4 regions of the Alcanivorax sp. P2S70 genome follow, and region 3 is predicted to be linked to each of the others. Evidence: predicted binding sites of a transcription regulator. Region 3 holds the regulator's gene; each other region holds the start of a gene.
The links. Region 3 encodes sigma-54, which starts transcription at its own class of promoters, with help from an activator protein. Its sites were predicted from a motif close to TGGCACNNNNNTTGCTNT; they were not measured.
Positions count from the first base shown of each region.

Region 1 (5,725 bases), on a different contig from region 3:
CCCGTGCTGCAGTTGATGCAGGCTTCGTACCGAACGACATGCAGGTGGGTCAGACCGGTAAGATCGTTGCCCCGAACCTGTATGTTGCTGTGGGCATCTCCGGTGCCATTCAGCATCTGGCCGGTATGAAAGACTCCAAGGTCATCGTTGCCATCAACAAGGACGAAGAAGCCCCGATTTTCCAGGTGGCGGATTACGGCCTGGTGGCAGACCTGTTCGAAGCAGTACCGGAGCTGGACGGCAAGCTGTAACGCTCGCTCTCCGCACCAACAAAAACCCGGCCTTGTGCCGGGTTTTTTGTTTTCAGCCAAGAGCTGGCAGCTACGTTCGAATGGAAAGGAAAACCCTAACCCGTTCCCTTTATTCTGGTAGAACGGAAAAGGGTCAGGATTGTTGGGTTCGGCGCCAATCAATAACCCGGCCACTGCGTGCGTAACTCCGCTACGCTACGTTCCAATGGCGGCGTTGTCGAAACGGAGGAAGGATGTTTTCAGGAAAAACCGCGCTGATCACTGGCGCTTCCAGTGGCATTGGTGAAGAAATCGCACGCCAGCTGGCGGCCGTCGGCTGTAACCTGGTTCTGGTGGCCCGCCGGGAAGCGCGCTTGCGCGAGCTGGCACAAGCCCTGTCGGGTGTGCAGGTAGCGGTGCTGGTGATGGACCTCAACGAACCGGATAGCGGGCAACAGCTATTTGATCAGGTGATTGCCCTTGGCCTGCAAGTCGATGTGCTGGTCAATAATGCCGGGTTGGGTTTTCAGAAACCCTTGTTGGGAATGCCGCTGGATCAGCAGCTGGGGATGGTGGATGTGAACGACCGCGCCTTGCTGGCACTGACACGCCTGTTTGCCGAGCCCATGGCGGAACGAGGGGAGGGCTGGATTCTCAATGTCAGCTCGGTATCGGCCTGGTTTCCCATCCCGGGGATGGCCACGTATGCGGCCAGCAAGGCATTTGTGTTGAGCCTGGGGCGTGCGCTGCACGAAGAGCTCAAACCGTCCGGTGTGGTCGTCACCACATTATGTCCAGGGGGGACGCGCACCGAGTTTTCCTCCAAGGCACGTGAACACCTGGACCCGTCACTGGAAAAGGCCATGATGCCGGTCGAGCCGGTGGCCCGCGCCGGTTTGCAAGCCTTGGCACGGGGCCGCTCGGTTGTGGTGCCTGGCACCGCGTATCGCATGATGACCTGGCTCACGCGCATGCTCCCGGATAGCTGGGTGGTGAAGCTGGCCGGGCGAGTGATGGGGAGGCATCGCTGACCCTGAGACACTTTTCTCTCAGCGGTTGGCCTATGGTCGCTGGTGGCTTGGCGTCGTGCGCCTTTGCAGGGCGAGAGATTCGGGTGGGTCGTTCGGGTTTGCGCCGAAATGGGGCGAGCAGCCGATAACCGCAGCCTGAAAGGGGCCATGAGTGCAATCAATTTGGCATGGGACTTGCTCTATTCTGGCTTAGAGGATGCGTAATGCGAGCCTCGGGACAAGGAAAGCGCCATGCAGTCATTAGGTTTGCCGGCGGTGACCGGCTTTGATGAGATGATCGGCTCGGGCAGTGAGGTGCGTCCACACTATACCGGCTACCACGACTGGCTGTTGCAACAGGACCGACAGGTACTACAGCGAAAGCGCAAAGAGGCAGAACTGCAGTTTCACCGGGTGGGGATTACCTTCAATGTCTACGGTGAAGACAGTGGCACCGAACGCCTGATTCCCTTCGATACCTTGCCACGCATTATTCCAGGCGCGGAGTGGCTGCAGCTGGAAAAGGGCGTTATTCAGCGCGTGCAGGCGCTTAACCTGTTTCTGCACGATATCTATCACGACCAGAACATTATCAAGGCCGGGCGGATTCCTGCCGAACAGATCTTTGGCAATGCCCAGTACCAGCCATGCATGCAGGATGTGGATCTTCCCAATCAGGTGTACTCCCAGATCAGCGGGGTAGACCTGATTCGTGATGATGCGGGTACCTGGTATGTGCTTGAGGATAATCTGCGCACCCCGTCCGGGGTGAGCTACATGATTGAAAACCGGCGCATGATGATGCGCCTGTTCCCCGAGCTGTTCGCGCAGCAGACCGTGGCGCCGGTAGAGCACTATCCGACCTTGTTGCTGGAGACCCTGCAGCAGAGCGCTGTCCACAGCCATCCCACGGTAGTGCTACTCACTCCCGGCCGCTTTAACAGTGCCTATTTCGAGCATGCCTTTCTGGCCCAGCAAATGGGGATCGAGTTGGTGGAAGGGGCCGACCTGTTTGTGAAGGACGGTTATGTGTATATGCGCACCACCGCCGGGCCACAGCGGGTAGATGTGATTTACCGGCGTATTGATGATGCGTTTCTGGATCCACTGGCTTTTCGTGCGGACTCCATGCTCGGGGTGCCCGGGCTATTGTCGGTCTATCGTGAAGGGAATGTGGTGTTGGCCAATGCCGTGGGCACCGGCGTGGGGGACGACAAATCCATTTACCCCTATGTGCCGGACATGGTGCGTTTCTATCTGGATGAGGAGCCCATTCTTGCCAATGTGCCGACCTGGCAATGCCGCCGCGAAGCGGAGCTCAAGGAGGTCCTTGCGCGTTTGCCGGAACTGGTGGTCAAGGAAGTCCATGGTGCCGGGGGCTACGGCATGCTGGTGGGCCCGGCGGCGAGCCAGGCAGAAATCGAACAGTTCCGACAGCGGCTGTTAGCCGACCCGGATAATTACATCGCCCAACCAACGCTGTCGTTGTCGACCTGTCCGATTTTTGTCGAGCAGGGCATTGCCCCCCGCCATATCGACTTGCGTCCTTTTGTGCTCAGCGGCCATGACACCCGGGTGGTTCCCGGTGGGCTAACAAGGGTGGCCATGAGAGAAGGGTCGCTGGTGGTGAACTCTTCCCAGGGGGGCGGCACCAAGGATACCTGGGTGCTGGAAGACGGGGAGGCGTCATCATGCTGAGCCGTACCGCATCGGACCTGTACTGGCTGTCACGCTATTTTGAACGGGCGGAGAACACTGCCCGGATGCTGGATGTGGTCTGGAACCTGTCGCTGATTCGTTATGCCGTCGATACCCAGAAGGAGATCGCCGCGCCGTTGGCAATCACCGGGACCCTGGATCACTACGGTGCCCGTTACGGCAAGGTGAGCATCGGTAACATACTGCACTTCTTTACTCTGGATGCGGATAGCCCGGCCAGTATCTACTCGTGTTTCCGGCTGGCCCGTGCAGGCGCCCATGCAGTACGCGGCAAGATTACTGCCGAGATGTGGGAAAGCGTCAACAGCACCTGGCTGGAGCTGCAAGAGATACGCCACATGGGGTTGCAGGCCTACGGTGAAACCGCGTTTTTCGAGTGGGTCAAAAACCGTTCGCATCTGTTTCGGGGTGCCACCTACGGCACTCTGATGCGAAGCGATACCTTTCGATTCTTGCGTTTGGGGACCTTCATCGAGCGGGCGGATAACACCGCAAGGATTCTCGATGTGAAGCATCGTGAAGGGCAGGAGGATTCCAATGCCACAGTGGATTATTACCGCTGGCATGCGCTACTGCGTTCCGTGGGGGCCTATGAGGCCTTTCGTGAAATGTACAGCGAAACCATCAATGCCGAACGGGTTGCCGAGCTGTTGATCCTGAGCCCGGAGGTGCCGAGATCCTTGCTGTCCTGCTTGCAGGAGCTGTGTGACCTGTTGCCCGGGATTGAAGGGGACGCCGGATTGCAGTCCAAGCGGTTGGCCGCGGTACAGCTTGCCCGCCTGCAATATGGCGATCTGGATCATATTGTCGATATTGGTTTGCACGATTACCTGACTGACTTTCTGCGCCGCATCAATGAACTGGCGGACACCATTCAGAGCGAATATCTGGAGCTGGTATGAAACTGTCTATCAATCACCGTACCGAATACCGTTATTCTGAGCTAGTGCAGCATAGCACCCAGTATTTGCGGCTGACTCCCAGGCCCTCTTCGCGTCAGCGCATTCTGAATTGGCAGATGGCCTTGCCGGAATCTGCCGAGCGAGCGTCGGACGGGTACAACAACATTCTCCATGTGCTGACGCTGGATCGCCCCCATCAGGAAATCGCCTTGACGGTGAAAGGCGAAGTGGAGATCACCGATGAAGACGGCGAAGACGCCGATCACCGACTCTCTCCCCTGGTATTCACCCGTTACACCACGCTGACGGAGCCGGATGAGGCGCTGCGGGCACTGGCCTCTGATTTGCCGGGAGACAACATGGGACGCAAGCTGGAGAACCTGAGTGAGACGATCCTGACGGCCATGCCCTTTACCCCGGGGGCAACCGATGTCGCTAGCAGTGCCAGTGCGGCGTACCGGGTCGGCAAGGGTGTCTGTCAGGATCACACTCATGTGTTTCTGGCGTGTTGCCGGGCGCTGGGGATGCCCGCCCGTTATGTCAGTGGCTACCTGTATAGCCAGGACTCGTCCCATGTGGCCAGCCATGCCTGGGCAGAGGTCTGGCAGGACGATAGCTGGCACACCTTTGATGTGACCAACCAGACTCGCCGCCCGCGTCATCATCTCAAGCTGGCGGTGGGCATGGATTATATGGACGCTTGTCCTGTCCGTGGCGTACGCTTTGGCGGCGGGGCCGAGTCCTTGCAGGCAGTGGCGCAAGTGAGCGAACTTGGGCCCGGGGACAATCAGTAAGGCACTTCAGGGAAAACAGAGATGACCTATTGTGTGGCGATGGCGTTGCAGGACGGGCTGGTTTTCGCAGCGGACTCGCGCACCAATGCGGGGGTGGACCAGATTGCCACTTACCGCAAGTTGCATAAATTCCGAGTCGATGATGAGCGACTGATCGTGATTCTGTCAGCGGGAAATCTGGCCACGACGCAAAGTGTCGTCAGCTTGTTACAGATGCGTTTGAACAGTGACAGGAAGCACCTGTTCGGAGTGTCCTCGATGTACGATGTCGCCACCCTTGTGGGTAGCACCAGTCGTGAGGTTCTCAAACGTGATGCCGGACTGAATCAGGGCACGGTGGATTTTGGCAGCAGCTTCATTGTTGGTGGCCAGATTCGCGGGGAGCAACCGCGTCTGTTTCTGGTGTACCCGGAAGGCAACTTTATCGAGTGCACTCCCGACACGCCGTATTTTCAGATTGGCGAAAACAAATACGGCAAGCCGATTCTTGATCGGGTAGTGCAGTACGACCTGCCACTGAAACAGGGAGCCAAATGCGCCCTGATCAGTCTGGATTCCACCATCCGTTCCAACCTGTCAGTAGGCCTGCCGCTGGATGTATTGATCTACGAGCGCGACAGTTTTGGCGGTGGTCGCCACCATGATGTGACCAGTGACAATGACAGTTTCCGCAGTCTGGGCGACGCCTGGTCTCAGGGCCTGAGAGAGGCTTTTGCCAAGCTGCCGGACATGGAGTGGTAGCGGCGAGGCAACGCGAGCCCTGAATATAAACAGGGCTCGTTCTGGCATCATGGCGCTACTTGTCGTCTACATTGTCGTAGAACATATAGCGCGCGGTTTCATACTGGCCCCGTGCCAGCTCAAACAATTGCTGGAAGATCTCCGGCTGCTGTTCAGCGTAATCCTTGTAGGGATCTTCCTCATCCAGCCTGTGCAGGGTGGCATTGCTGCCGTCGTGATTCATTCGCACAAACCAGTCTTTGGTAATGGCACCGTACACCGGTTGCGGGCCTTCCTGGAGTACCAGGAAGCTGGCGCGCTCACCCTCAGCTGCCGGGATCTGGAAATCA
Region 1 covers NZ_AXBZ01000007.1:63,082-68,806, forward strand. Annotated here, with positions in the region: gene Q672_RS20135 (electron transfer flavoprotein subunit alpha/FixB family protein) at 1-251, shown strand, start outside; gene Q672_RS20140 (SDR family NAD(P)-dependent oxidoreductase) at 485-1,261, shown strand; gene Q672_RS20145 (circularly permuted type 2 ATP-grasp protein) at 1,493-2,938, shown strand; gene Q672_RS20150 (alpha-E domain-containing protein) at 2,932-3,861, shown strand; gene Q672_RS20155 (transglutaminase family protein) at 3,858-4,655, shown strand; gene Q672_RS20160 (proteasome-type protease) at 4,677-5,396, shown strand; gene Q672_RS20165 (LTA synthase family protein) at 5,452-5,725, opposite strand, start outside.
Region 1: Q672_RS20145 (circularly permuted type 2 ATP-grasp protein) is a predicted target of sigma-54. The motif match lies at 1,425-1,442, and genes of this name have one in related genera.

Region 2 (5,725 bases), on a different contig from region 3:
CCAGCTATCCCGGCAGGCATGCATGCAACGCTTTTCCAGATCGTAGCGGACCGTGTTGCTTTCGGTGGCACAGGCGCCGCCAAGGGTGTCATGTCGACCGCAGGTATCGGCTACGATTTCCAGTAATGGGTTCATGCGGTTGGTCATCAGCACGGTGCCCGCCGTCAGGTACACATTGCCCTGTTCGCGAAGGGTGTCCATGGCGCTGTAGCGCTCGGCCGGGTCTGCGGCACTGTAGAACAGCGTATCGGCAGCCTGGTTTCCCTCAAGGTCCAGCAGTCGGACGGTTTGCCCTGCTTTCACGGTGCGAATGAAATAATCACCCGCCGCAACGGTTTCGCGAAAGCTGGCCTGTTCCGGTTGTCGTGAACTTTCTTTGATCATGTTTCGTTCCTTGTCAGGTGCCGCGAATTACAAACCGAGGTGATACAGGCGGTTGTTTTCGAAGGCTCTGCCATTTTCCGGGCGGAAATTTTTGCAGTAGTCATCGTCGCTGACTGGATCGGCTTTCAGCATGTCGATCTGCACCGGCTTCATGGGATAGTCTGTTGCCGGGTTGAGCGGGTGTGGGCAGGTGTGCAGGATCACCAGCGTATCCATTTCAAACCGCAGGGTGACGCTGGCTCCGGGGCTGGCTGCTTCAGGATCAAACTGCAAACTGCCGTCATCGGCGGCGGCCACTTTTGAAAAAAGATTCAAATTGGCTGCCATGTCGCGCTCGGTCAGGCCGTACTTGGCCAGCTCGGTGAGGAAGCTGTGTTCACCGCTCAGGGTCCATTGATTGTGATGGTCCTGGTAGGAGCGCACCGGGTACTTCTGCTGTAAGGTTTTTTCGCTGAGGGTGCCGCAGACGGTTTCATGCCAACCGAAATCATCCTCAACAATAGAAGCGAACACCCGACCCATATCGGAATACAGGCAGTTGCCCCGTGTCAGTTTGAAAGTGTGTTGGCCCTTGAGGGTATCCGGTGCGTTGTAGCGTTCCAGCAGGGCTTCCGGGTTGTACATCAGTACGGCCAGATTGGCGCCGCCTTGCAGATCGGTGAAGCGCAGCTGCATGCCGCGACGCACCCGCAGCGACCAGTGGGCGCTGCCGGGCAGGGTGGTGGTGTAAAGGCTGTCGCTCATGATGAATTCCTTGGCCTTTCAGAGGGTGTCGTTAAGCACGCGACTGGTGCGGGTCACGCGCTGGTTGATGCTGGTCAGGGTGCCGTTCTCACAATCGCCTACCGGCAGGTCATAAGTCACACGGGCGCCATAGGCCCCGGGGGCTTGCGGATCCAGCCGGGGTTTGTCGAAGACCCACAGGCGGGTGCCCAGATAAAACCCTTCGGTGATGTCATGGGTGATCATGAATACCGTGAGGCGCTGGGATTTCCACAGGGACAGCACCAGCTTGTGCATGTCGGCACGAATACCCGGATCCAGTGCGCCAAAAGGTTCGTCCAGCAGCAGGATGCGTGGACGCTTGATCAGTGCCTGGGCCAGCGCCAGACGTTGCTGCATGCCCCCGGACAATTCATGAGGGTACTTGTCGGCAGCCGGGCCGAGTCCCACGGACTCGAGCATCTCCAGGGCATCCTTGCGTAGCTGTTTGCGTTTTTTCCCTACGCTGATACCGAACCAGCGACTGCTTTCCAGCTCGCCTCCCAGCATCACGTTTTCCACTGCGGTCAGATGGTTGAGCACGGAGTAACGCTGGAACACGATGCCCCGGCTGGCGTCAGGTTCGGCCGGGAGGGGCTGGCCATCCAACAGCAGTTCGCCGCGGGTGGCGTCTTCGGTGCCGAGCAAGAGTTTGAGGAAGGTGGTCTTGCCACAGCCGGAGGCGCCGACAATGGTAATAAACTCGCCCTCCTCGACAGTGGCGTTAAGACGTTCCAGAACTACCTGATCGCCGTATTCCTTCCACAGGTTTTTCATTTCGATAATCGCCATGGGTCTCGCTCCTTAGTGCCCTTTCTGGTGGAACCAGGGGTAGCGCCATTGCGAATAGCGGCTGAGTAAAAAGTCGATGACAAACGCCAGAAAAGTGATCCACACCACGTAAGGCAAGATCACATCCATGGCCAGATACCGGCGAACCAGAAAAATCCGGTAGCCAAGCCCTTCCGTCGCGGCGATGGCTTCTGCGGCAATCAGGAACAGCCATGCCGGGCCCAGTGACAGGCGCACCGCACTGATCAGTCGCGGCATCAGTTGGGGCCACACCAGTCGGGTGATGATCTGCCAGGTATTGGCGCCCAGCGTTTGCATCTTGATGATTTGTTCGGCGGGAATTTCCCGTGCTCGCTGTTGCAGGTCCCGGATCATGAAGGGGGTAATCCCGATAATGATCAGCATGACCTTGGCCAGTTCGCCCAGACCGAAAATAATGAACAACACCGGCAGGATCGCCATGGGTGGGACCAGCGAGAGGCCGGTTACCAGTGGCGAAAAGGTGGAACGCACCAGCGGAATAGTGCCATTGCCAATACCAACCACCACCGCTACCAGGGCACTAATGGCAACACCGATGCCGAGCCGTTGCAGGCTGGCGAGCGTATCGGCCCAAAGCAGATATTCACCACTGCGTTTGCTGGGTTCGAATGCCATACGGTCGATGGCCTGAACAAAACTGTCCAGTGCGGGCAGCAGCTTGTCGTTGGGGTTCTCCGCCAGGCGTGCATCAGACGCCACCATGTAGGCGATCATCAGCAGCAGGAATGGCAGTAGCCCCAACGCCCAGCTCAAGGCGTTGCCGGGTCGGCGGTTGATCAGTTTCTTCATGATGAATCCCGGTGTGGTTTAACAGCCAGTTAGACGTCAGACGCCCGGCTTCAGACGTCTGACGTTTTTCTCTTACAGCGTTCCGTCGGCCGCCATGGCCATGTAGTCCGGGATGAAACGCAGCTGGATGTTGCTGTCGCTACCGAATACCCCGGCCGGGGTTTCGATGCCCACAAAACCCGCATCCGGTGCGCCTTCGCCGAGCAGGCCGTGCTCAAACGAGAACTCCGCGACTTTCTGCATGGTGTCTTTCAGCTCAGCACTGTTGACGAAGGCGACGGCCTCGCTGGGCTGATAGAACATGCGGGTGGAGGCCAGTTGCGCCTCATAGCCGGCCAGGTCGGTGCCAGAGGCTTTGGCCATGAAGGTACGGGCGGCCTTGCCTGCCTCGTTGTCGGCGGACATGGTGGCCATGATTTCGTACCAGGCACCGGTCAGTGCCTTGCCGAAGTCCGGGTTGGCGTTGAGGGTGTCGGTGTTGACTACCATCAGGTCGATGATTTCACCGGGAATCTCCGACGAGTCGAACACCTTGTGACTGTCAGGCATGGCCGTGATTTCGCTGAGCAGCGGGTTCCAGGTAGCGACCGCTGTGACATCGTCCGTGGTGAAGGCAGAAACCATATCGGCGTCTGAGGTGTTCACCACCGTCAGGTCTTTCTCGCTCAGGCCAACCGTATCGAGGGCACGGGCCAGCAGGTAATGGGAAACGGACAGCTCTACCAGGTTCACGTTCTGGCCCTTGATATCGGCCAGCTCGTCGGTGCCTTTCAGTACCACACCGTCGTTGCCGTTGGAGAAGTCCCCCACGATCAGGGCGGTGGAATCCACGCCGCCGGCAGCCGGAATGGTGAGGGCGTCCATGTTGGTCATGGCGCAGCCGTCATAGGCTCCGGCGGTGTACTGGTTGATGGATTCCACGTAGTCATTGATCTGCACCACGTCGATCTCGATGTCGTACTTGTCAGCCCATTTGTCGACGATTTTCTGCTGGGCACCGAAGTCCCAGGGCATCCAGCCCACATAGATGGACCAGCAAATGCTGAAGGAGTCTTTGGCCATGGCACTGGCCGGGGTCAGGACGGCAAACAGGGAAAGTGCTGCGGCGGCAGCGGTGTTGCGTACGGAACGGGTCATTTCAGACCTCCTTGGCTACGGACGGAGAGGAATCCAATGACACTGCTGTCATCGTGCTCTCCCGGGCTTTTGTCCCGCCGTGTAACCTTCTGCCAAGTCAGTCTGTGAAGGTCGCCAGCTCTCGGACCAGGCATCACCCTGAAGCAGGTGACCGGAACCCTAGCTGTCTATTGGTGCAAATTGTATTGAGTGCGTGATGGCAGCGTGGCCATTCGATTCCTCGACGGAATGTGGTGCAAGTGGGGTGCCAACCTTTTCATTGCCAAGGAATTCAGCGGGTTAGCTGTTGGGGCCTGGTGGGGGTGTCAGGTTTGAGGGGAAGGCGCGATTTAAAATGGGGCATTCGGGTTGGCGATGCCCCGTGTTGGTGCTTTATTCCGGAGTGGCGGCAAGGAAGTTCATCAGGGCCTCCCAGCTGGCCTGGTCGGCATGGGCGTCATAGCCCACCGGCATGTCAAAGCGTTCTGCTACTGCGTCGGCGCCGGGGTTGGTAAAGCTGTGCTTCACGCCGGGAAAACTGAGCAGTTGCAGGTCGACGCCCGCGGCGGTCATCTCGGAGACAAAACCACTGACCTGCTCGGCAGGCACCATGGGATCGGCCTGACCGGTGGCCACCAGCACCCGGGCTTTGACCTCGCCGGCCTTGGCGGGCTGTTCTGTGCCGAGGCTGCCGTGGAAACTGGCGACACCCGCCAGGTCTGTGCCCCTGCGCGCCTGATGCAGAACCACCCCTCCGCCAAAACAGTAGCCAATGGCATACAGCCGTGCCGGATCGACCTGCTGTTGTTTAAGCATCAGGGTGCGGGCGGCCTGGAAACGTTGGTTCATCTTTTCAGGGTCCGCCATGGCGGCTTCCATGAAGGCCTTGGCGTCTTTGGGGTGGGTGGCCACCTTGCCGGTGCCATACATGTCGATGGCCAACGCAGCATAGCCCTGTTTGGCGAGCATGCGGGCACGGGCACGGGCGTAGTCGTTCAGCCCCCACCATTCGTGGATAACGATCACGCCTGCGGAGGGGTTTTTCTGTTTGTCGTTCAGGTACATCACCCCGGTGCCCAGATTGTCGGGGAGGGTGATTTGCGTTTCGATGATGTCCGCCTGCACGGTTTGCCCCAAGACCAATAGCACGAACCACAGCCCTAGCCGTTTCATTGCCTGTCCTCTTTAAAGATTAACAAAGTGGTTGAATCAGTTTTCCTGCCATACCCAGCGCAGGGGTTCGCCAAAATCATCGTAGACCAGCTTGCGACGTGGCCGGGGGGCCAGACGCTGGCGTTTTGGCTTGTGTTTTCTCGCTTCCTTGCGTGAATCAATGGTGGCTGCAACCTGGGTCAGGTCGGTGCGACGAGGCTCTTTGGGGCCGTTGAACAGCACCGTCTGGTGGCCCTTGCCGCTGATGGGGTCGGCACCACTGACGCCGGAGGCGACCTCCTGAATGGATCCACCTTCTGCCAGGAATCGTTGCATATCGCGTTCCAGGCGATGACGCTGTATTTCCTTGCTATTACGAACCTTCACGGGACTGATCCCAGGTTGTGAGTGGAATTATCCACCATATCAGGGTCCGCCGCAGGCGGCTACTGGCCCTCGGGTGGTTTGCCGAGTGCCTGGCGAATGGCGGTTTCCAGCTCTCCTCCGCGGGGTTGGGCAGAGGAGGGGAAGTGTGTGATGACGTCACCGTTGGCAGAAACCAGATACTTGTTGAAGTTCCAGCCCGGCGCTTGCGTGGCGGCATTGAGTACCTGGAACACGGCGTTGGCCTGATCGCCTCTCACCGAGCTGGTGGCGGCCATGGGGAAGGTGACACCGTAGTTGATGT
Region 2 covers NZ_AXBZ01000076.1:132,007-137,731, forward strand. Annotated here, with positions in the region: gene Q672_RS33385 (urea amidolyase associated protein UAAP2) at 1-384, opposite strand, end outside; gene Q672_RS33390 (urea amidolyase associated protein UAAP1) at 412-1,128, opposite strand; gene Q672_RS33395 (ABC transporter ATP-binding protein) at 1,147-1,938, opposite strand; gene Q672_RS33400 (ABC transporter permease) at 1,951-2,769, opposite strand; gene Q672_RS33405 (putative urea ABC transporter substrate-binding protein) at 2,842-3,906, opposite strand; guanidine-I (ykkC/yxkD leader) riboswitch at 3,963-4,080, opposite strand; gene Q672_RS33410 (dienelactone hydrolase family protein) at 4,279-5,058, opposite strand; gene Q672_RS33415 (hypothetical protein) at 5,095-5,424, opposite strand; gene Q672_RS33420 (glutathione peroxidase) at 5,484-5,725, opposite strand, start outside.
Region 2: Q672_RS33405 (putative urea ABC transporter substrate-binding protein) is a predicted target of sigma-54. The motif match lies at 4,139-4,156, and genes of this name have one in related genera.

Region 3 (5,725 bases):
ATCTGGTGCAGTACGATCACAACCCGCTTACCGAGATGAACAGCCCGGCACTGAAAATGAGCAACGAGAAAGGCAGCTGGACGATCACCAGCGCCAGCGGCACAGTGCAAAATAATGGCAACCTCATCATTTTTGATGGCGATGTACAGGCTCGCAATCCGCAGCAGAAGATCGAACTGGACACACAGCAACTCCGCTTCAACAGCGAACAGAATATAGCCACCTCGCCAGGCGATGTGGACCTGCGCTTCGAGAACGGCCAGACCCGGGCCGGAGCCCTGGAAGCGGACCTGGACAAGGGCATCCTGTCCCTTGAGCAAGGAGTAAAGAGTGAATTCGATGCCCCGGCTTCGTAGCCTGGTTATGGGCAGCCTGTTTTTACACGCTGCCTCACTGGTTCTGGCAGCTCCGGCAGAAGAGCCCATTTCTGTCACCGCCGATAGCGGGCGCTTTGAACAGGACGCCGGCACAGGACTGTACCGCGGCGACGTAGAACTATTGCAAGGACAACGCAAGATGCTGGCAGAAGAGATGCGCCTGTTTACCCGCAATGGTGAGCTGGTGCGGGTCGAGGCCAGCGGTAACCCTGTGCGTCTCTCAGAAGGCAAAACCCTGTCCGCCCATGCCAACAATCTGGTCTACGACATAAAGGGTCGCCGCCTGGTGTTGACTGGCAACGCCTTTATTGAACACCAGGGCAACACCTTCGAAGGCGCCAAGGTCGAATACAGCCTTGATTCAAAACGTGTGGATGCCAGCAGTAAAGGCGACCAGCGCGTACGACTGGTGATACCCGCAGAAAACCAAGTACCGGGAAACCAGCCGGACCAGAATGACGAGGCCGATGCCCCCGCAACGGAGACTGAATCTCAATGACACATTTGCGCGCTCATCACCTGGCCAAAAGCTACAAGGGCCGCCGGGTCATCGAGGACGTATCCCTGGACGTGGAAGCCGGACAGATCGTTGGTTTGCTGGGCCCCAACGGAGCAGGCAAGACCACCTGCTTTTACATGATTGTCGGCCTCGTAGAAGCCGACGCAGGGCGCATCGAGATCAATGACGGAGACATCACCCACCTCCCCATGCACGGCCGCGCCAAACGCGGTATCGGCTACCTGCCCCAGGAAGCGAGCATCTTCCGTCGCTTGACGGTCGCGGAAAACATCATGGCCATTCTTGAAACCCGCAAAGAGCTAAGCAAACAGGAGCGCCACGAACGGATGGAAAACCTGCTCAAGGAATTCCACATTACGCATATTCGCGATTCGCTGGGCATGAGCCTGTCAGGCGGTGAACGTCGCCGTGCCGAAATCGCCCGCGGTCTGGCCACCGACCCGGACTTCATCCTCCTGGACGAACCCTTCGCCGGCGTCGACCCGATCTCCGTGAACGACATCAAGGGCATCATCCGGCACCTGAAAGAACGTGGTATTGGCGTACTCATCACCGACCACAACGTGCGTGAGACCCTCGACATTTGCGACACCGCCTACATTGTCAGCGCTGGCCACATCATCGCATCCGGTGACGCCGACACCATCCTCTCGAACCAGCAGGTGCGGGATGTGTATCTGGGGGCAGACTTTAGGCTGTAACAGCCAGGGCGAGTGAGCAGTTAACAGTGAACAACGGCGCGGAATAGTCCCGGGGTTTCCGAACGCCAGAAGCCGAACCAGGACCCCGGCCGCGGCCATCAAAGCCCGAAAAAATCAGCAAACCCGCCCGCGCAACATCAACGGTTCACCGTTCACTGTTAACGCTTCAGACTCCTACCACACAAGAACCACTGGCACAATTATTGCTAGAACAAGTTTGAAGCTGTTATTCTCGGGTTTTTGGGGATCACACCAATCCGAGCAGTATGAAGCCCACACTACAACTACAAATCGGCCAACAGCTGACCATGACACCTCAGTTGCAGCAGGCGATTCGCCTGCTGCAGCTGTCCACGCTGGATCTCCGGCAGGAGATCCAGCAAGCGGTTGAAAGCAACCCGCTGCTGGAACTGGCCGACGACTTTGGCGACGACGCCCTGCCTGAGCATGACGAAGATCGTCAGGAGATGGACGCAGAGCGTGATGACGCCCTGGAAGAATTTGTCGACGGCGAACCCGGTGTCGACACTGAGTGGGATGACGTCTACTCCGGCCAGAGCAGTGCCACCGCGTCAATCCCTGATGACGCCGATGACTGGCAGCAACGGCACACCGTGTCCGGCAATCTGCATGACCACCTGCACTGGCAGCTCAACCTGACCCCCATGAGCGATGTGGACCGACTCATCGCCATCACCATCATTGAATCTCTGGACGATCGCGGCTACATGACCGTGAGCATCGACGACATCGTCACCATGATGAATGTCCAGGAAGGGCTGCCAGAGGATGCCCACATCGAAGCCGACGAGGTACTGGCCGTTCAGCATCGCCTGCAGCAATTCGATCCGGTCGGCGTCGCCAGCATTAACCTGGCAGACTGCCTCGGTGTACAACTGCGCCAGCTGGAATCCGACACGCCTTTCCTGCCTTTTGCGCTGGCGCTTCTGGACCACCTTGAACTATTGGAAAAGCACGACTATGCCGCGCTTCGCAAGGTTCTACAGCTCTCCGAACAGGAACTGCTTGATGCCCTCTCGCTGATCCGCACCCTTGACCCGGCGCCAGGCGAGCAAATTGGAGAGAGCCAAGTCGATTATGCGGTGCCGGATGTCATCGTCCGCCAGCACCACGGGCGCTGGCAGGTCAGCCTGAATGACGACATCCTGCCCAAGGTCAATCTACAGCAGCAATATGCCGCCATTGCCCGTAAAACCAGCGGTGAAGATGGCCAATACCTGAAAAACTGCGTTCAGGAAGCCAAATGGTTCATCAAGAGCCTGCAAAGCCGCCATGACACCCTGTTGAAAGTCGCCACGCGGATTGTCGAGGTCCAGCAGGATTTCTTCGATTATGGTGAAGAGGCCATGAAGCCACTGGTACTGGCCGATATCGCCGATGCCGTCGAGATGCATGAATCAACCATCAGTCGGGTCACCAATCAGAAATACATGACCACACCCCGCGGCGTCTTTGAGCTGAAATATTTCTTTTCGAGTCACGTGGGAACAGATGGTGGTGGTGAGTGTTCCTCCACCGCTATTCGTGCCATTATTAAGAAGCTGGTCGCCGCAGAGAACCCTCGCAAGCCACTCAGCGACAACAAGCTAGCCAGCTTGCTGAACGAGCAGGGAATCAACGTGGCGCGCCGGACCGTCGCCAAGTATCGTGAGGCGATGAGAATACCGTCTTCCAGCGCCCGCAAGCGTTTGGTGTAGGTGCCTGGGACGGCCCACAAGCAGGTAAAGGAGCCAGCCATGCAAATAAATATCAGCGGTCATCACCTGGAAGTTACCGATGCTTTGCGCACCTACGTAGGCGACAAGTTCTCCCGCCTGGAGCGCCATTTCGACCAGATCACCAGTGTTCAGGTGATTCTTTCCCCGGAGCCCAAGACCCACAAGGCAGAATCTACTATCCACATCTCCGGGGCAGATCTGTTCGCCACCGCTGAAGCCGATGATATGTATGCGGCCATCGACAAGTTGACCGACAAGCTCGATCGCCAGATTCTCAAACACAAGGAAAAGGCCGTTAATCACAAACACGGCCACTAACCCGAAACGACCATTATGCGAGTTCGCGAACTTCTAACCGAAGCACGCACCCACAACGGGGTGCAGGCCAGCAGCAAGAAACAGCTGCTGGATCAGGTGGCACAGCTGGCTGCGGCCGGCTGTGACGGCCTCAAGGAGCAGGAGGTCTTCGATGCGCTGGTAGCCCGGGAAAAGCTGGGCTCCACCGGCATCGGGGAAGGCATCGCCATCCCCCACTGCCGGCTTGGCAATTGCGAACAAGCCATCGGACTATTACTGAAGCTGGACACCCCCATCGATTTTGATGCCGTTGACGGACGCCCCGTTGACTTGGTGTTTGTGTTGCTCGTTCCCCAGGAAAACCCTGAGCAACACCTGAAAACGCTGAGCCACCTTGCCAGCCTTTTCAATGACGACAGCTACCGGAACGAATTGCGGGTCAGTTCAGACGATCACAAGCTGTTCCTGACTGCCGTGGAATCCGAAGCTGAATTGCGGTTGGCTTCGTAACGAGTGAACTCTCGAAAACCAGGCCATAATACAAATTCTCTGCGTGCATCCCGATCATGAAACTGACCATCATTAGCGGACGATCCGGGTCTGGCAAATCCACAGCCATCCAGGCGCTGGAGGATCAGGGTTATTACTGTGTCGACAATCTTCCTGTCGGCATGCTACCGACCCTGGCCCAACAACTTAGCGAGGGCGAAACTGCCATCGGTCATGTCGCTGTTGGCATAGACGCACGCAACCTTCCAGGCCAATTGCTGGCCTTCGACAACATTCTTGACGCGCTGAAACAGCAACAAATCACCAGCGAAATCATCTACCTTGATGCTGATGACAACACCCTGCTGAAGCGATTCAGTGCCACCCGGCGGCGCCATCCTCTGGCGACTGACCAACGCTCACTGGAAGATGCCATCGCTCACGAGAAAGACCTTCTGGCCAATATTCGCCAACGGGCTGATCTGGTTATCGACAGCAGTAATCACGAAGTGCACAGCCTCAGGAACCTGATCCGTGAACGTGTCGCTCAGCGGCGCAACGCCCTCTCGCTGCAAATCGAATCCTTCGGTTTCAAGAATGGTCTTCCCACAGATGCTGATTTTGTCTTCGACGTGCGCATTCTTCCCAATCCACATTGGCATCCGGATCTGCGCCCTCTTACCGGACGCGACCAGGGGGTAATCGATTTTTTGCAAAAGCACGATATCAGCCACGACCTGCTGGATGACATCGCCACTTTTGTACAGAGATGGCTGACCGCCTTTGCCCACAGCGATCGGAGTTACGTCACAGTCGCGATCGGTTGTACAGGTGGCCAGCACCGTTCCGTCTACATAACCGAGCAGCTGGCTGCTCGTCTACGCGAGCAAGGTATCACCTTGCAGGTTCGGCACCGCGAACTGGGATCCAGCTGAATGATCGAACAGTCCCTGGATGTGATCAACAAACTTGGCCTGCACGCCCGCGCTGCTGCCAAGGTGGTCAGCGTGGCCTCACGCTATGACAGTGCTATCCACGTCCTTCACAAGGGCAACCGCATTGATGCAAAAAGCATTATGGGGCTTCTTATGCTCGGCGCCGCCAAAGGCAGCCAGGTCACCTTCCAAGTCGAAGGCGATGACGAAGACGCAGCCATGGCAGAACTGGAAGACCTGTTTGCAAGGATGTTCGACGAAGGAGAGTGAAAAACAGTTAACCGTGAATAGTGAACAGTTGAAAAATCAAGTACCACAGACTCTGAAGGACTGTTACTGTGTGGTCATCCCAGCCAAGCAGCAGCACGCTTTGTTTTCGCTGTTAACTCTTCACTGTTAACTGTTAACTGATTTCCATGCCCGCCGACAGCAGCCGCAGCCAGCAACATCTCAAAGCCATCAACCGCGCACTGGCCAGCGGGACCTATACGCAGGTCCGGCAGCTGATCAACAACCTGCCCGGCGCTGAAGCCGCCCACTTGATTGAGTCTTCCCCTCCACGAGAGCGGGAAATTCTCTGGCAGCTGCTCAGCAAGGAACAGGAAACCGAAGTCCTGCAGTATCTGGGCGAAGAGGTCCGGGTTGAGCTATTGCGCAACCTCAGCAC
Region 3 covers NZ_AXBZ01000014.1:9,980-15,704, reverse strand. Annotated here, with positions in the region: gene lptC (LPS export ABC transporter periplasmic protein LptC) at 1-356, shown strand, start outside; gene lptA (lipopolysaccharide transport periplasmic protein LptA) at 340-876, shown strand; gene lptB (LPS export ABC transporter ATP-binding protein) at 873-1,598, shown strand; gene Q672_RS23690 (RNA polymerase factor sigma-54) at 1,865-3,316, shown strand; gene hpf (ribosome hibernation-promoting factor, HPF/YfiA family) at 3,356-3,655, shown strand; gene ptsN (PTS IIA-like nitrogen regulatory protein PtsN) at 3,671-4,144, shown strand; gene rapZ (RNase adapter RapZ) at 4,201-5,058, shown strand; gene Q672_RS23670 (HPr family phosphocarrier protein) at 5,059-5,328, shown strand; gene mgtE (magnesium transporter) at 5,475-5,725, shown strand, end outside.

Region 4 (5,725 bases), on a different contig from region 3:
CTACGGCATCAAAGCCAATAACGACTGGAAAAAAACGCTGGGTTCCGAGTGGCGGCAATATGAAGAAGCCTTCCCCAAGCTAAAAGCCTCAACCATCGATATGGTGTCCCTGGAGTGCCACAACTCCCATGTACCCATGGACCTGATTGAGCTGATTCGCGGCAAGAAAGTGATGGTAGGCGCGATTGATGTGGCGAGCCACACCATAGAAAGCCCGGAAGAAGTGGCCAGCACCTTGCGCCGAGCACTGCAATTCGTGGATGCCGACAAACTGTACCCATGCACCAACTGCGGCATGGCCCCCCTGCCCCGCCACGTGGCCCGGGGAAAACTGCGAGCACTGAGTGCAGGGGCAGAGATCGTCCGCAACGAGCTGGCCTGAATACCGTCGGCAAGAGCGGGGGTTCTGCATTGTCAGGACAGCCCGCCTGATTCACTCATCTGCGTTACTTCTATTCTGGAATGACTATGTCACTCACCACACCGGCCATCGACCCACTGCATTTTCGCCAGGCGCTCGGCCATTTCGCCTCCGGGCTCACCGTCATTACGTCACACATTGATGATGAGCCCATCGGCTTTACCTGCCAGTCGTTCTACAGCGTATCGACCACCCCGCCGCTGGTGTCCTTCAGTGTGAAGCGTGACTCTTTCAGCTACCCCAAGATCCGTCGGGCGGGCCGCTTTGCGGTGAACATTCTTTCCGATGAGCAAGTGGCGGTCTCCAACCGCTTTGCCCAACAGGGCGCGGACAAGTGGCAAGCCATCGACTGGACTCGTTCCCCCCTGGGCAACCCTGTGATTGGTGGCAGCCTGCACTGGCTGGACTGCGTCATTCACGCCGAGCACGAAGCCGGCGATCACTTGATCGTGATTGGTGAAGTGCGGGCACTGAGCCTGCAGCAAACGCGCGACACACAGCCGCTGCTGTATTTCAAAGGGCAATATTGCAATCTGGACGCGGCTATTCGCACCTGAGAGCCCTCCCCCGCTTCTTTTTTCCGTTATTACATTGCCACCGATGTGGCTTTACACAGATTTCTTCCAAGGGTTGAGTATGGAATTTTTGCTTTATCTGGTTTTGGGGGCTGCGGCCGGGGTATTGGCCGGTCTGTTTGGGGTCGGCGGCGGCATCATCATCGTGCCGGTACTGGTCTTGAGCTTTACCGCTCAGGGCATCGACCCGCAAGTCTTGACCCATCTGGCGGTGGGCACATCGTTGGCGACCATCGTTTTCACATCCATCAACTCGGTGATGGAGCACCACCGCAAGGGCGCGGTGCAATGGTCTATTGTTGCCTGGATGACCGTGGGCATCCTGCTGGGTGCCGGGCTGGGTTCGCTAACCGCCGCGTCAATTCAGGGGCCGATGCTACAAAAGATTATTGGTGTGTTCGCCATCGTCATCGCTATTCAAATGGCGCTGGATCTGAAACCCAGTGCCAGCCGTGCGGTGCCAGGCAAGCTGGGCCTGACGACCGCTGGCGGGGTAATCGGCTGGGCCTCCGCAATCTTTGGCATCGGCGGTGGCACCCTGAATGTCCCTTTCCTTACCTGGCGAAGCCTGCCCATGCAGCAGGCAGTGGCCACCTCGTCAGCGTGCGGGTTACCCATCGCCGCCGCCAGTGCCTTGAGTTTCATGCTGATTGGCTGGCGTCAGCCACAACTGCCCGAGTGGAGCCTGGGGTACGTGTACCTTCCTGCCATGGTGGGGGTCGCGTTGACCAGCATGTTCTTCGCCCGGTTTGGCGCGCGTCTCGCACACCGGTTATCGCCACGGCTGTTGAAACGTTTGTTCGCCCTGTTGTTGCTGGGCGTGGGGGTGAGTTTTCTCGTTTGAGGAGCATGCCTTGTTGAGATCACGATGACGCTTGCAGGTGATAGTGGGACCTGCACTCTGACAAAGACAGACTAGAAACGAGTTTCGAATGACACCAACCCGTGCCGTAGGAGCGTCGCTGGCGGCGCGATAACCCAGCCCTTTAAAAGCGATATTGACCACAGATATCACAGAGGCCACTGAGGGAAAGACGGTTTTAACCTCTGTGAACGCTGTGATGCAAATGCGTTATATCGCAAGCGCTTATCGCGCCGCCACCGAGCGAAGCGAAGGAACGCCCGCAGGGTCGCTCCTACGCCAAGGTATTCGCAGCCGTCAGCCCTCCGGCTGCTCTTCGATGGTTCGCAACAGACGATCCGGGCCCAGCTGCACAGGCTTGGGCTCTCCAGGCAGTTGCCAGTGGCCGGCGTGGCGTTCATCGGGTTTGCTGTCCATCAGCGGCAGGCTGGTGAGATCCGCCAGTGCATCACGGAACAGGTCCGTGCGGTAGCACTGGGCAGCAAAAGTCTGTTTTTCTTCCAACGAACACTGACGCCAGCGCTGCATTTCTTGAAGCAGGAAACGGGCATCGGAACGCCAGGGGAAATTGGCGTGGAACCCGGCGAACACATGAAAATGGTGCGCCGGGAACGGCTGACCGGTCAGACCGCCTGGCAGGCGTTGACTGAACGGGGCCCGAATGATTTCTTCCGGCACATCCAGCCAGGCAGGATGAGCCAGCAGTGACAAGCTATCGACCAGGTTTTCATCCGCATGGCAGGCCGCCTTGTACAGGGCTCGCAGCAGCGCCCTGTGTTCATCCGGATGGCGTGCTACCCAGTCACGAGATACCGCCAGCACTTTTTCCGGAGCGTTTTCCCAGATCTGGTAGCCGGACAACAGGCAATGCCCTGCCCCAGTCAGGGCCGCCAGGCTGTTCCAGGGTTCCCCCACGCAGAAACCGTCAATGTGCCCCATACGCAGATGGTCCACCATCTGCGACGGTGGCAGCACCACCAGTTTGACATCATGGTCCGGGTCCAACCCGGCCACGCTAAGCCAGTGGCGAAGCTGATAGGCATGGCAGGAGAACGGGAACACGACCGCCAGAGTCAGCGGCGATTCTCCGCTGGACGCCCGAGCGGCCACAAGCTTGTTCATGGCATTGGCCATGTCGTTAGGCGTCGGCCCTTCAGACAAGGCACACAACCCCTGGAACAGCATGGGGGAAACGGTAATACCGTTGCCGTTCAGGCCCATGGAAAATGCTGTGGCCAACGGTTTCTTGATACTGCCCAGACCGAGCGTGGTGGCCATCAACATGGGCGCGAGCATCGGTGCGGCATCCAGTTGGCCCACCAATAGCCGGTCCCGCAGACTTGCCCAGCTCCATTCTGGCTGAAGCTCCACATCCAGCCCTTCCGCACTGAAGTAACCCGCTTCCTGGGCCACTGCCAGCGGCAGGCTATCGGTCAACGGCATGTAGCCAATGCGGATTTTCATCAAGCGATCTCCGTAAGGATGGCACGACGGGCATCTCCCGACTGACGACGCTGCACCGCCGCCTGGCTTCTAGGCCGGGAAGACTCCAGGGGTCTTGCCGGTGCCGACACCAGACTTCGCGATTTCATCAGCGGATTCACTCGTCGCATGCTGTCTCCTGTCATTATGGAAGCGGCGCTTAGACCGCGAATGGAACGTCACCAAAGATCACGAGAAAACCGTCCCAACCTAACCTTGGGCCTTCAACAATTCAGCGTAATCCAGCACCGAGCGCGCGACCTGAACCAGAGGTTGCCCGGTATTCATGGCCTGACGCCGCAAGGTGCTATAGGCATCCTGTTCATTGAGCCGGCGGCGCTGCATCAGCAACCCTTTGGCCCGTTCAATAATCTTGCGTTCTGCCAGCGCTTCGCGGGTCTGTTCCAGCTCTTCACGCAGGGCCTGATACTCGCGGAAGCGAGCGGTGGCGACACGCATGACGCCCCGTACCCGGGTAAGATCCGTTTCTCCTGCCACATAGGCACTGACGCCGGCACGCAGCGCCGCCACGACCAGATCTTCATCATCCTGGTTGCAGAACATCACCATGGGGCGAGGCATATCCCGCTGCACCAACGCCATACTTTCCAGAGTGTCACGGTCGGGGGCATCCATGTCGACGATGACCACATCCGGATTGCTGCTGCTTACCTTTTCCGCCAACCCGGCCGCGCTGGTAAGCCGACACAGAATCTCGTGACCCTCATCAATGAGGGCCCGCTCAAGAATGGCGGCGCGGGGTGGCTGGTCATCCACCAGCATGATTTTCAAAGCCATAGCCTCTACGGTGTCCGGACGCAAAGTTGTACCGGAGTGTTTTGCAACGGTTGTGCCAGTCATTGATCCACTAACCTGTTGTTTTACTTAAGGATTAAATTCTCACCAATAAAGGACCGACAAAACGCACCGAAATGGTGCGCTTTGCAGTGCCAAAACGGCACTTGCGGCCCCGCGGATCAATACTCCGCTGCCTCAATCATGGTGGTTGCCAGCAACGTGTAGGCTGCCGTCCAGGCGGCCTCGGTATCCTCGTCAAAGGCGTCGCCCAATCCCTGTCCCAGAGTCCAAAGCAAGGCCTGTGCCACCGTGGTGTAATCTGCCGGTTTCACCCCGTAATCCTTGTGCCGCTCGCCCAGTTTCTGGACGGCAGGGACAATGGTGTCGAGTCGGTCCAGCCCCTTCACCGCAACCCCGATCATGGTCATCAGCTTTTTCCCCTGCTCCTCCATATTGCCCTTGAACAGGGGCTTGAGGGCCGGGTCCTGGGTAAACAAACGGTCGTAAAACAGCGCGGCGGCCTGATCAGAAATGGCCTCCACCTGGGTCCAGCTGTCTTGCACCCGTGCAATCTGTTCTGGGGTCATGCGTTTCTCCCTTGCTGCCGGTGGCAGCGGTTATTCGATGAATCGTTACGAACCGAAAGTGCGCATCCCGCCCATTACATGGGCACTCGAATGACCACCCCACCCATGACGTCTCCCATCTCGAAATCCGTTTTGGGAGAATCCTTGTGATTGTTGTGGCAAGCGACACAGGGGGCGGCTACCGCCACATCCGGGTACACCGCGGTGTAATAACTCACTTCCCCCAGAGTTTCTGTGCCGTAGAAGTTTTCCCCCGGGTTATCGACGATGAATTGCAGCCCCTCTTTTTCCAGCTCGGTTTTCGGCGCGTTCTGGCTATTAATCGGCCACAAAGACTGCAGGGAATAGGAAAAATCGCTGCTTGTTTCGCTAACCGCTTCTGCGCCGTAACGGAACATTTGCGCAGGCAAGGGAGCACCGTTATCCAGATCTTCCCAGTATTCATGGGGTTTGATGCTGTCGGCCCCCTGGGGACCCAGACGGGCGATGATCAGTTTGGTGTAGTTGGTACGATCGGCATTCATGACCGCAAACAACGAATCGGTATAGACCTTGGGATCAATTCCTCCCGCGGGTTTGGCTTCTTCTTCGCCGCAACCGCTGAGTAACAGGGCCGACAGGGCTGTGGCCATCAGGATGGAGACTTTGTGCTTTACAACGTCTTGCATGGCTTGCATGGGTAGTACCTCCTCAGGTTTGAAATCTGTTTCCGTAATGGCTCAATAAAGCCCCTTCTTTCCGTCCCGGGACTCATCGCGCTCCCTGGCCATGTCCACTGACGGCACATGGATATCGGGCTTGCCACGGAAGTTGTTTTCCAGCAGGTGCGGGTCCGCCAGGGCATCAATGGAGAATTCCAGCCCATGGCAGGTCAGGCACACCGGACGAATCATTTTTTCTACCGGACGCAGGTTCAGGCTCTGGTTATGCTGAACCCGAACATCCCCGTTGTGCGCCTCGCGGGGCATGTGACAGGTGGCGCAGGTGACTCCGCTCCCCG
Region 4 covers NZ_AXBZ01000010.1:51,342-57,066, reverse strand. Annotated here, with positions in the region: gene Q672_RS21305 (methionine synthase) at 1-382, shown strand, start outside; gene Q672_RS21300 (flavin reductase family protein) at 469-978, shown strand; gene Q672_RS21295 (sulfite exporter TauE/SafE family protein) at 1,058-1,840, shown strand; gene Q672_RS21290 (CmpA/NrtA family ABC transporter substrate-binding protein) at 2,156-3,322, opposite strand; gene Q672_RS34205 (hypothetical protein) at 3,322-3,471, opposite strand; gene Q672_RS21285 (ANTAR domain-containing response regulator) at 3,551-4,138, opposite strand; gene Q672_RS21280 (globin family protein) at 4,318-4,725, opposite strand; gene Q672_RS21275 (Tll0287-like domain-containing protein) at 4,800-5,402, opposite strand; gene Q672_RS21270 (cytochrome c3 family protein) at 5,445-5,725, opposite strand, start outside.
Region 4: Q672_RS21285 (ANTAR domain-containing response regulator) is a predicted target of sigma-54. The motif match lies at 4,179-4,196, and genes of this name have one in related genera.